Regions from separate parts of the Bacillus sp. JZ39 genome, predicted to be linked through region 1. Evidence: predicted binding sites of a transcription regulator. Region 1 holds the regulator's gene; each other region holds the start of a gene.
What was found. Region 1 encodes LexA, which represses DNA repair genes until DNA is damaged. Its sites were predicted from a motif close to CGAACATATGTTCG; they were not measured.
Positions count from the first base shown of each region.

Region 2: recA (recombinase RecA) is a predicted target of LexA. The motif match lies at 1,903-1,916, and genes of this name have one in related genera.
Region 3: M1D65_RS11635 (DNA polymerase IV) is a predicted target of LexA. The motif match lies at 1,993-2,006, and genes of this name have one in related genera.

Region 1 covers NZ_CP096389.1:1,884,647-1,888,812, reverse strand. Annotated here, with positions in the region: gene M1D65_RS09565 (DUF896 domain-containing protein) at 1-75, opposite strand, end outside; gene M1D65_RS09560 (YneB family resolvase-like protein) at 139-792, opposite strand; gene yneA (cell division suppressor protein YneA) at 811-1,128, opposite strand; gene lexA (transcriptional repressor LexA) at 1,278-1,895, shown strand; gene fosB (metallothiol transferase FosB) at 2,434-2,868, opposite strand; gene M1D65_RS09540 (YndM family protein) at 3,077-3,526, shown strand; gene pghL (gamma-polyglutamate hydrolase PghL) at 3,553-4,166, opposite strand, start outside.
Region 2 covers NZ_CP096389.1:1,731,009-1,735,174, forward strand. Annotated here, with positions in the region: gene pgsA (CDP-diacylglycerol--glycerol-3-phosphate 3-phosphatidyltransferase) at 1-548, shown strand, start outside; gene M1D65_RS09035 (competence/damage-inducible protein A) at 566-1,816, shown strand; gene recA (recombinase RecA) at 1,989-3,035, shown strand; gene M1D65_RS09045 (serine hydrolase domain-containing protein) at 3,203-4,166, shown strand, end outside.
Region 3 covers NZ_CP096389.1:2,282,665-2,286,830, forward strand. Annotated here, with positions in the region: gene M1D65_RS11625 (GNAT family N-acetyltransferase) at 1-192, opposite strand, end outside; gene M1D65_RS11630 (YolD-like family protein) at 377-715, opposite strand; gene M1D65_RS11635 (DNA polymerase IV) at 712-1,950, opposite strand; gene M1D65_RS11640 (YqzH family protein) at 2,116-2,322, shown strand; gene M1D65_RS11645 (MDR family MFS transporter) at 2,868-4,121, shown strand; gene M1D65_RS11650 (hypothetical protein) at 4,151-4,166, shown strand, end outside.

The DNA of each region.
Region 1 (4,166 bases):
TTCTTCTGTAATAACGCCAGCTTTAGCTTTGGCAGCAAGTTCATTAATTCTGGCAATTTTCGCGTTTGAAATCATGTTAAACTCCTTTATTGCATTTTGTCTATATAGTACTAGATCAAAAAAAGTTTTACAACTGATTCACTCTGCTGTCTCTTCATTCTCTATGTATTCCTGAAAACGCCGGTGAACGGTTGCTTTAGAGACATCATAGCCAAACCCTCTTAGGGTAGCCGCGATTTCAGCAAACGTCAGTTTATTCGCTCTCAGGCGGACGATCTCTGAGATTGGCACCTCTATTTTTTCTTTTCCACTGTTCCCATGTTGGTTTTTTAAGTTTTTTTGCGGTTTAAAACCGTTTTTTACTGCACGTTTCATTCCCCGTCTGATTTTCATGTTGTGAATCTTTCGCTGATACTCTTCCACAATGCTGACGATTTCCAAGACCATTGAGTCAGCCTCCGATAACTCCAGTTCACCTCTATGAGCCGTTGTATAGACTTTCACACCTTCTCTATAAATACAATGGAGCAGTGCGATTTTTGCGTTTCCCCGTCCGAGCCTTGTCTCATCCTGAACCAAAATGACATCAATATCAGCGTTCTTAATCTCATCAAGCAGCTCAAATACACCATCCCGATCCATTTCATATCCGCTGGCTTTTTCTGAAATCACTTTGACCACTTCCATGCCGTTCTCCGCTGCAATGGCCGTAAGCTCCTCCTCCTGCCGTTTTAATGACGTTTCCTGCTGTTCTTTATTTGTGCTTACACGGGCATAAATGAGTGCTTTCATTTTATCTCTCTTTCCTCTCTATCTTACAGTTGCTAATTCATATGCATCCTGATGCTTCTTTTTCAATGGGATCACTAACTCATCACCCGGCTGGATATCAGAGGTTTGAAGTTGATTTTTATCAGCTACCCATTCAATAAAATCATTTTTGTTTATCTTTTTTGTATCGGCTACCTGATCAGCAATTGACCAGAGTGTGTCGCCTTGCTGGACTTCTATTTTAACATACTGATTAAGCTCTTGGTCGCTGCTTGTATATGACAGCATAAGGATAACCGCGCTCAAAATCACTGTGAACAGACCGACAAAAATAATAGATTCTTTACTCATGATCATAACCTCCAACAGGAATGTTTGTTCGCATTTTTATAATTTCAGTATATACGAACAAACGTTTCTGTCAATTGTTTTTTCGAACCTATGTTTGTACTGTAAGGAAAATCATGCTATAATCTTCTTAAAATCGACGTTTTGAGGTGCGAAAAATGACGAAGCTATCAAAAAGGCAACTTGATATCCTCCGTTTTATTAAAGCAGAGGTTAAATCAAAAGGATATCCGCCTTCCGTGAGAGAGATCGGAGAGGCTGTCGGGCTTGCGTCCAGCTCTACTGTCCACGGCCATTTGGCCCGCTTGGAAACAAAAGGGCTGATCAGACGGGATCCGACAAAACCAAGAGCAATAGAAATTCTTGATGAAGAAGTAGACATTCCGCAAAGCCAGGTCGTTAATGTACCAGTCATCGGTAAAGTCACGGCGGGATCTCCTATTACTGCAGTAGAAAATATTGAAGAATATTTTCCGCTCCCTGACCGCATGGTTCCTCCAGACGAGCATGTATTTATGCTGGAGATTATGGGAGACAGTATGATAGATGCTGGTATTCTCGATAAGGACTATGTCATCGTTAAACAGCAAAACACAGCGAACAATGGGGAAATTGTAGTTGCGATGACAGAAGATGATGAAGCAACTGTAAAACGATTCTATAAAGAGGATACACACATTCGCTTGCAGCCTGAGAACCCAACGATGGAACCTATCATTTTGCAGAATGTCAGCATTCTAGGGAAAGTGATTGGCGTGTTCAGAACCGTCCATTAATCTATTGATCTATCAGATGCATGAAATAACCCCCTTTTCCTTTACGGAGAGGGGGTTTGTTGTTCAAAAAAAGCAGGCTCGCCCTGACTTTTGGGTGCGAGCCTGAATAGGAGGAAAAAGAACATCATGTTTACACCATAATTATCCACCAAACAATTGTTGAAGTCAAGAAATTTTCTTTCCTTCAGGAAACTTTTGTTCAAAATATGTACGTTTAGAATATTAGACGCTATCTTCTTAAAAACGTTTCATTTTTTAGGTCGTGGAAGGATGCGGTTTTATATTTATTAAAGGGCGAGGCAATTGATATAACTGAAAATTTAGTACATAGTTTAGGTAGTTCAACACTCTGTTAAAACAGCTTGCTTTCTTCATATAAAATGTAATATGTATTTCAATTTCACCTGCACCCAATCACTTGTGCAGTTCAAAAGATATGGCATCGTTGAACTAATCGGGTAGAAACCTTCCCCAAACATAAAGTCTCCACCAACACCCTTCTTTAAATTTAACCTTATATGAAATATGGTGTGTGATATCAAAAGGCCGTTTCATCATAAAAGTGCATATGGTTTTTTTCTTGTTTGTAATATCGAAGCCTGTCTAGAAGGGTTCCGGTATGAAATTCAAATTTGTGGCCGTCAGGGTCGGTAAAATAAATTGATTTTCGATCGCGTTCATCTCGTTCTCTGCCAGGCAGAATATTGACATGAAGTCTTTTTAATTTAGCTGATACCTCCTCAAATTCATGATCTTCAATTGTAAAAGCAATATGGGTATAAGAAAGCTTAATGTCATTTCTCGGGATGTCTGGTTCTTCATTAAGCGCTAGCCAGATGCCGTTCATGTCAAAATATGCAGTTGTTCTTCCCTTTACCAAAAGCTTTGCATCAAACACTTTTTGATAAAAATCAATCGATGTATCCAAATGCGAAACTGAAAATAACAAGTGATTGATTCCTTTTATCTCCACAAATCATTCCCCCCTTGAAAGCTGATCATCCACATATACGTCTTTTTTCATAAGAAAGTTTCATACTGCTGAAAAAAAATACCAGTGTAAACAAAAACGGACTGTTTAAAATAGTAACATGACCATTATGAATGGTTTTGAATTGCATTATTTATCATTTGTTTACGCCCAAGAATTTTCTTCAAAAAATAACAATTTAGGTGGTCAAATGAAACATATCATTGCGCTTGCTTCAAAGATTGCTTTCACTCTCGCCCTTTTATATGTGATTTTGGACAGAGTCTATCACGCATCCTTTTTAAGTGTGATGTTTATTGCACTTTTCTTAGGTTTTGTTTCCTATCTTTCTGGTGACATGCTCGTCTTACCCAGAACAAACAATATTACAGCTTCATTGGCTGACTTTGGCCTTTCATTCGTTATTCTTTGGGTATTTGTTTTAACCCAAACAAGAAACGATTTCTCACCATTTGGAGCAGCTCTCCTTTCCGCTGCCTGTCTTACTGTTTTTGAATACTTTTTTCATCGGTATTTACTGAAAAATGTGCTTGATGAAAATTTCCGAAATGAACTGTCAGCGAGAGATAACACGTTGCAGTATCAAACGGAAGCCGCGGACGAGCTATTTCCCGAAACGAAAGAGAAGCATAAGGAATAGGAGGCTGTCTTATCGCCTCCTATTTTTCAGTAGCTATTTTTGAGAAAACGGAACATCACTTCTGTAAACTTATAAAACCTCTCATTTTGAGTAACAGCTCTGCTTTTTAAAGAAAAGATGCCGAACAAAGACTTTCTAAAGCCTGTGCTCATTTCTATCTGGATACTTAAACCTGTTTTTGATTTATTTGCAATGTTATTCGGACTAACGCCCGCATGCGGATGGTCCGTATTGAGCAATACAGCAGGAAAACCGGCATGCTGCAATTTCTCAACTAAATCTGCCGCTCTTACGCGATCTGTACCGCCGACTTCGATCTGCTGATCTTCTTCTGCGTACCCGTGTAATGAAATGACATATTCATGATTTCCCGTCATTTTAAGGGCCCGAGGTTCATCAAAGTGCGTGCTCGTAATGTGCAGGACTGAGTTTCCTGCCGATTTTAAGCCTTCAAATAAATACATCGAGTACTCTTTGCTGAGCTCTCTCGCTACTTCACTTGTCCCGCCTTCAATACCTCCTCCGTGAATAGCTAAAACAAGAACAGGGCTTCCGGTTTCTTTCGTAACAATGTCGTAATCAGAAGGATCTTCATTGTTTTTTAATTCCTCAAAATTCTGATATACATCTTCAGCATAAA
Region 2 (4,166 bases), 150 kb from region 1:
GAATCGCATTAATCCCAATCTTCATGATTATCATGCTGGCGCCGTTTGACTGGGGCAGGCTCGAAGTTGGAGACGAATCGATCCCGGTCGCACATTTGGCGGGGGCCATTCTATTTATTATTGCATCTACAACAGACTGGGTGGACGGGTATTATGCCCGAAAATTAAATCTCGTAACAAACTTCGGGAAATTTCTTGATCCGCTTGCGGACAAATTGCTCGTATCCGCAGCGTTAATTATCCTTGTTCAATTTGATCTCGCTCCAGCTTGGATGGTCATTGTGATTATCAGCAGGGAGTTTGCCGTGACAGGTTTAAGGCTTGTCTTAGCCGGAACAGGAGAAATCGTAGCTGCTAACATGCTTGGTAAAATCAAAACCTGGGCACAGATTATTGCGGTATCCGCATTGCTTCTTCATAATCTTCCATTTGAACTTGTGTCATTCCCGTTTGCAGACTTGGCGCTGTGGGTAGCCGTCTTCTTTACTGTCGTCTCAGGTTGGGAATATTTCTCTAAAAACTGGGAAGCGTTAAAAACATCTAACTAAGAAAGAAGGACTTCGTCATGGAATTTCCAAAAAAAGCAGAAATAATTGCAGTCGGTTCAGAGCTGCTGCTTGGCCAAATCGCCAATACAAATGCTCAATTTATCAGCAAACAGCTCGCTGAAATCGGGGTCAACGTATTTTATCATACAGCGGTCGGAGATAACCCGGAGCGGCTGAAGCAGGTCATCCGCATTGCTGAAGAACGCTCTGACTTCATTATTTTTTCAGGAGGGCTTGGACCCACAAAAGATGATCTGACGAAAGAAACGATTGCAAATACGCTGGGACGTCCGCTTGTGTTAAATGATGAGGCATTCCAATCCATTGAGGACTATTTCAAACGAACAAAACGCACGATGTCACCTAATAACCGAAAACAGGCGCTTGTGATCGAAGGCTCTGACGTGCTGGCGAATCACTTTGGAATGGCCCCGGGTATGCTCACAGAGCATGAATCACGCTATTATATGCTTCTTCCTGGACCGCCGAGCGAATTGCGTCCAATGTTTGAAAACGAGGCAAAGCCTCTTCTGCTGAAAAAGATGGGTTCAAATGAAAAAATTGTGTCAACTGTTCTTCGCTTTTTCGGTATCGGTGAATCTCAGCTTGAAGCCGATTTGGAAGATATTATCGATGCACAAACCAATCCGACAATTGCGCCTTTGGCGGCTGATGGAGAGGTGACGCTGCGTCTGACAGCCAAACACGCCGATGAAAAGGAAACAGAGCGTCTGTTAAAAGAAACAGAGGCCGTTATCTTAGAGCGTGTCGGTGAATTTTTCTATGGTTACGATGATACTTCTCTTGTAAAAGAGCTATCTATAGCGTGCAAGGAAAAAGGCATTACAATTTCTGCGGCAGAAAGCTTTACCGGAGGGCTGTTTTCTGAATGGCTGACGGATCATAGCGGTGCCTCAAAATTATTTGCCGGGGGCGTTGTTTGCTATACAAACGACGTGAAGCAGAATGTGCTTGGTGTCAAGAAGGAAACATTAGATCGTTTTGGGGCGGTCAGCAAGGAGTGCGCATCCGAACTGGCTAAGGGTGTTCAAAAACTCACTGGCAGCGATATCGGCATTAGCTTTACTGGTGTAGCAGGACCTGATGCTCAAGAAGGGCATGAGCCTGGGCATGTGTTTATCGGCATTTCCGCAAATGGTAAAGAAGAGGTTCACGAGTTTCACTTTGCGGGCTCCAGAACGGGGATCAGAAAACGAGGCGCTAAATACGGCTGCCATTTAATCTTAAAGCTTTTAGAGCAAAAATAATATTTTCAGCACATTATCCTCCTAAGAAAACATGATTTCTCTGATACATTATGATATTTTGATAGGAATCACGCCAAGAAAAAATCCGAATATGCGTTCGCTTTTTTCTTGGCAAATCCCTTCAAACAGGGTATAGTATATGTAGTGGTAACATAAAGGAGGAAAAAATAGAATGAGTGATCGTCAGGCAGCCTTAGATATGGCTCTTAAACAAATAGAAAAACAGTTCGGCAAAGGTTCCATTATGAAACTGGGAGAAAAGACAGATACAAGAATTTCTACTGTCCCAAGCGGCTCCCTAGCTCTTGATACAGCACTGGGAATTGGCGGATATCCTCGCGGACGGATTATTGAAGTATACGGTCCTGAAAGCTCAGGTAAAACAACTGTGGCGCTTCATGCGATTGCTGAAGTTCAGCAGCAGGGCGGACAAGCCGCGTTTATCGATGCGGAGCATGCGTTAGATCCGGTATACGCGCAAAAGCTCGGTGTTAACATTGAAGAGCTTTTACTGTCTCAGCCTGACACAGGCGAGCAGGCGCTTGAAATTGCGGAAGCATTGGTTCGAAGCGGGGCAGTTGACATTGTCGTTGTCGACTCTGTAGCCGCTCTCGTTCCGAAAGCGGAAATTGAAGGCGACATGGGAGATTCTCATGTCGGTTTACAAGCACGCTTAATGTCTCAAGCGCTTCGTAAGCTTTCAGGGGCCATTAACAAATCGAAGACAATCGCGATTTTCATTAACCAAATTCGTGAAAAAGTCGGTGTTATGTTCGGGAACCCGGAAACAACTCCTGGCGGCCGTGCGTTGAAATTCTACTCTTCCGTGCGTCTTGAAGTGCGCCGTGCTGAACAGCTGAAACAAGGCAACGACGTAATGGGGAACAAAACGAAAATCAAAGTCGTGAAAAACAAGGTGGCTCCGCCGTTCCGTACAGCCGAGGTTGACATTATGTACGGAGAAGGCATTTCAAAAGAAGGCGAAATCATTGATCTAGGAACTGAACTTGATATCGTGCAAAAAAGCGGTTCATGGTACTCTTATGAAGAAGAGCGTCTTGGCCAAGGCCGTGAAAATGCAAAACAATTCCTGAAAGAAAATAAAGATATCATGCTGATGATCCAGGAGCAAATTCGCGAACATTACGGCTTGGATAATAACGGAGTAGTGCAGCAGCAAGCTGAAGAGACACAAGAAGAACTCGAATTTGAAGAATAAAAATAAAATAAGTTTCAAATGATACAAAAGGCTGAGTGAAAAACTCAGCTTTTTTGTATTTTGCAAAAAAATGATAAAAATATTGCTTTTTTTGACAACTTTTTTAGGGCTTTATTCGTCTAACAAAACGTGTGCAAAATGGAATTTATTTTGGGAGGAAAAAATGAATGACAAGCCCAACCCGCAGAAGAACTGCGAAACGCAGACGGAGAAAACTAAATAAAAGAGGAAAACTGTTGCTTGGTCTTTTAGCAGTGATGGTTTGCATTACGATTTGGAATGCTCTTCATCGAAATAGTGAAGAAAACGAGCCATCTCAAGAAACTGCAGCGGTTTCAAATACCGATCAGAAAAAAGAGGTCAAAAAGAAAACTGCCAAAAAATCAGAGGAACAAATCAAAACAGTGGATCGAAATCAAAAAATCAGCAATTATTTAGAAGAGATCGGTTTCAGCGGAACAGCCATGATTGTCAGAAATGGAGAAATTGTAACAAATAAAGGTTTTGGCTATGCTGACCGTAAACACTATATTCAAAATAATCCATTGACATCTTTTTATGTCGGTTCATCACAAAAAGCGCTGATTGCAACTGCTATTTTGCAGCTTGAGGAAAAGGGGAAACTTCAGACAAGTGATCCGGTAAGCACGTATTTACCTCATTTTCCCAACGGACAAACGATTACTTTGAAGAATCTGCTTACACATACATCGGGGATAAACGGACATATTGAAGGAAACGGCGCCATTACTCCGGACGATTTAATAAAAGACATAGAACTTCAGGGAATCAAACGTCAGCCGGGCGTATGGGACTACAAGGATTCCAACTATTCTGTTCTCGCTTATATTATTGCTGAAGTAAGCGGTGAGCCCTATGAACAGTACATAAAGAATCATATTTTTAAACCTGCGGGAATGACGCATGCAGGCTTTTACAAAACATATGAAAAAGAACCTTATCCTGCCGTCGGGTATAAGATGGAGGGCAGCAAAACAGTTACACCGTATATACCTGATTTATCCCAGCTGTATGGAGCGGGTGATATTTATATGAGCGCTATAGATATGTACAAATTTGACCAAGCGCTGATAGACGGAAAACTGTATTCGCAAAAAAGCTATGAAAAGA
Region 3 (4,166 bases), 400 kb from region 1:
ATCCGATTGCGATTGAAATCCGATTAAAAATCCCGTCATGCTGTTATGTTCGGATGTAATAAAGCTTGTGTCCTGAAAATGCTCAAAAAATAGTCTCGGCAATTTTTCTTTCAGCTGTCTGCCGCCCCACCATTCATTCAGTACAGACGTTACCATTTCATAATCTGAAGACGTGATTGTTCGAATATCCATTACGATTTGATCTCCCTCCGTCTGGCAAAACGAATGTCAGCTCTTTTTCTCACAATATAAAAATTATATTTTGCCTGGCTGGAATTGTAAATGCCTTCTTTCCTTTATCATACGTTTCCAGACTGCCGAGGGAACAATGTTTCATCATTTTAGCCTATTTCTCCCCCAAGCAGGAGGAGAGACTTTACAGCACAATATCAAGCACTTGATCAAGTCTCAGCTTATAAAGCTGATCCTCGTCTCCTTTTATCCATACTGCTTTTTCAAACTCTTCATACCGGCAGATCTTCCCGGTGCAGCGGACAATCTCACCGTCCTGAAAGCAGCTGACAGTGATATCCTGAGCGAACTCCATCGCGGCGCAAAGCGTTTGATTCATCTCTTCCAGCTTATTGGGGTCAAGGATCGGCTTTTGCAGCTTCTGTTTAAGTCGCTTTCTCTCCAGCAGGCTTTGCTTATGTTCCGGCAGAAACATCCTGCTCCCTTCCCACAGCAGGTTGCCCCTTTTTAAATGATCGTTCATTTATAATGCCCCCCTATTTTAGCCGCACGTTCAAATGCCTGGCCTGCCGCTGTCAGTGACGCCGCCCTGATGATTGCTGTATCGCCGAATCGATTTTTAATGCCATCCATCACATAGCCTAGGCTCATTTTCTTTGCATAATCCTGAAATAAATTGAGCTGCCATATGTCATCAGATGAGAGCTGAGACAGATTGACACCGAGGCGGCGGACAGGTTTCCCGTCCCAAAATGTAAGAAACAGCCGGCGTACAGCCTCATATACATCCTGAGTAGAATTAGTCGGCTCTGCCAGCTTCACTTGCCGGTTGAAGCCCGTCGGCCAATCAAAATCAGCACCCCGGCAGCTCACTGACACCGTCTGCCCCATGACTCCGGCGTTTCGGCTTCGCCTGCACACTTCTTCACTCAGCTCAAGCAATACGACCTTGATTTCTTTGTCAAAGTGTTCGTAGTCTCTCGGGAGAGTCATTCCATGGCCTATCGCCTTTTGCCCGTCCAGAGACGAAGTTGACACAGGGGAATAGTCGATTCCGTTTGCCGTCATCCACAGCACGTGGCCGTTAATGCCCCATTTCTTTTTTAAAAGATCGAGCGGAAAAGCCGCGAGCCCGCCGATCGTGCTGATGCCCATCCGATTTAAATGATGCTTCATGCGGCTCCCGACGCCAAACATGCTGCCCACCGGGAGCGGCCACATTTCGGTTTTCATATTTTCTTTCGTTAAGGTAAAAATACCGTTCTTATTCTTTTTGGCAAAATTGTCACACGCAATTTTGGCCAGCGCTTTGTTAGGGCCGATTCCGACCCGTGCATAAACGCCGATCTCCCGCATGATTCTGCCCTGAATGCTTTTCGCGATCTCCATCGGCGTCCCAAACAGCTTCTGGCTGCCTGTAATGTCCATGAACTGTTCATCGATAGAATAAGGCTCCACAAGGTCTGTATACTCCTCGAGAATGGCCGTAATTTGCAGTGATACATCAATATACCGCTGCATACGCGGCCGGAGCACAACAGCCTCAGGACACTTTTCCTGCGCCTCCCACAGCCGTGAAGCATTCACCACACCCTTTTGTTTCGCCAGCGGGCAGGCAGCCAATACGACTCCGCCCCTTTTTTCAGGGTCACCCGAAACAATGACGGGCCTATTTTTCAAATGTGGATTTTCCGCTTTCTCTACAGATGCATAAAACGATTGCATGTCAACGAGAAAAATCACTTTTTCTTTCATCATACACACCTCTAAAAAGAACTTATGTTCGTTTTTCATTATATGCGAAAGTATGTTCGTTTTATACTGGTAAATGATTCTTGTCTGACAGAAAATATGATCCAAGGGTTTGAGAGAAGAAAAACATTTAGTAGAATAAAAGCGAAGCATAAGGATAGGAGAGTCATGATGGAGAAATTTGTCGAAAAAATGATGGAACAAGCATTGCGGCAATACGGCAGAAACGTTGCTATAGATCCGTTAAGCCCGTATGAAAAACAAAGCCTGAAAGCGGCTCTACAAGAGAGACGGAATGAAGAACCGGATGAGGATTTGCATGCGCATATAGAAGATATCATTTATGACTATGTCACAAACCAAGGCTTGTTCTCTTAAACGCATGACTTTTAGCCGCTGATGCGGCTTCCCCTTGAAAACACCGCCTGAAACAAATAAACAGTCTCAGGCTTACAGAAAAAAAGCAGGATTTTCTCACGCTCCATAGATTCATATGGCCTGGCGTAAAATTCCCCTCAATGCTCGCGCAAAACGGAATAAGCTGTCCATGATCACGCGTATACACTTTTTCGAAGAGATGTGCTCTCTTGTTCTGTCATGCGGTCCATCGGTTTTCAGCGTACATCTTGATCTCATAGCCGGTTTCACTGCCGATATGATCTACGTCCTGGCGGCTTAAACTCTTTTAATGTTTCAAACACACCCTCACTGAATTCGGACATACCGTCATTTTCCTTCTGTCATCACCTTCAAATTCAAGATGTAACCCCCGCCACACGCATCCTCAACGCATAGTATATTGCCATCCATACAATCAGGCATACTACATGTCAATAACGAAATATTTTGAACGATCTATTGGAGAAGGAAATTTTTTCATATATGATAGAGAAAGATCATACATACAGGAGAGAATATAATTCATGAAGAAATGGAAAGATATCCACCCGATCAGCTGGACAATTATAATCGGAACCATTTTCGGCAGAATGGCAACATCGATGAGCATTCCTTTTTTAGCGATTTATTTGACAGCCGTCCAAGGCGCATCAGCTTCCTATGCAGGGCTGGTCATCGCCGCGAGCTCATCAGTCGGCATCCTCGCAAGCTTTTACGGCGGATATATCTCAGATAAATTCGGCAGAAAAAACATGATGCTTGTATCGATTTTCGGATGGATGCTGGTATTTGCAGGCTTTGCGGCAGCATCTCATCTCTGGGTGTTTTTTGTAGTAAACGCATTAAACGGTCTTTGCAAATCACTGTTTGAGCCCGCTTCAAAGGCCTTGCTGTCTGATATGACAGAAGAAAAAACGAGACTGCTAGTTTTTAATTTACGCTATGCGGCTATTAATATCGGCGTTGTCTTCGGACCTGTGCTTGGCCTATATTTCGGCTCATCGCAATCGACTACGCCCTTTTTGGTGCCTGCAGTCATTTACGGACTATACGGAATTGTGCTTGCCCTCCAATTTAAAAAACATCCATCCTTATCAGCACCAGCCCAGTCCCGAAATATGAGCGTGCGGGAAGCGTTTATGGTCACGCAAAAGGATTATCTTTTTACCATTGCTTTGGTCGGCATTACGCTATGCACCTTCGGCTACTCACAATTCAGTTCCACATTCCCTCAGTATATGGCGCAGAACCCCTTGATCGGCAATGGAACGAAGCTGTATGGGCTGATGCTGACATTAAACGCAATCGTTGTGTTGGCGACGCAATTTCCCATTGTCCATTTTGCAAAACGGTTTTCGCCGCTTTGTTCTCTGATGCTCGGTAATGTGATGGTTAGCATCAGCATGGCCATTTTCACCGTATCACACGGTGTTCCATCAATTGTGATGATTGTCATCACATTTACAATTGGCGAAGTGCTTTTATTCTCTATGATGGATTTGTATGTAGACCAGATTGCAAAACCAGGATTAAAAGGCACTTATTTCGGGGCAATCGGTTTTTCACAGCTCGGAAACGTCATCGGCCCTTGGGTCGGGGGGATATGTATAGACCTGTTTGGCGCTGGCCGGCCGATTTATATTTTTTCTGTCCTGAGCGGCATTACCCTGCTCGGCCTGCCATTTTTAGCGTTCGCCTATCGGCAAATGAAAATGGAGACCACAAAACACCGTTCCCGTCTGGAAAAGCCGCTTTACATAAAAAACGGAAGAGAATGAATCTCTCCCGCAAACATGAGGTGAAGAACATGAATATAGGTGATG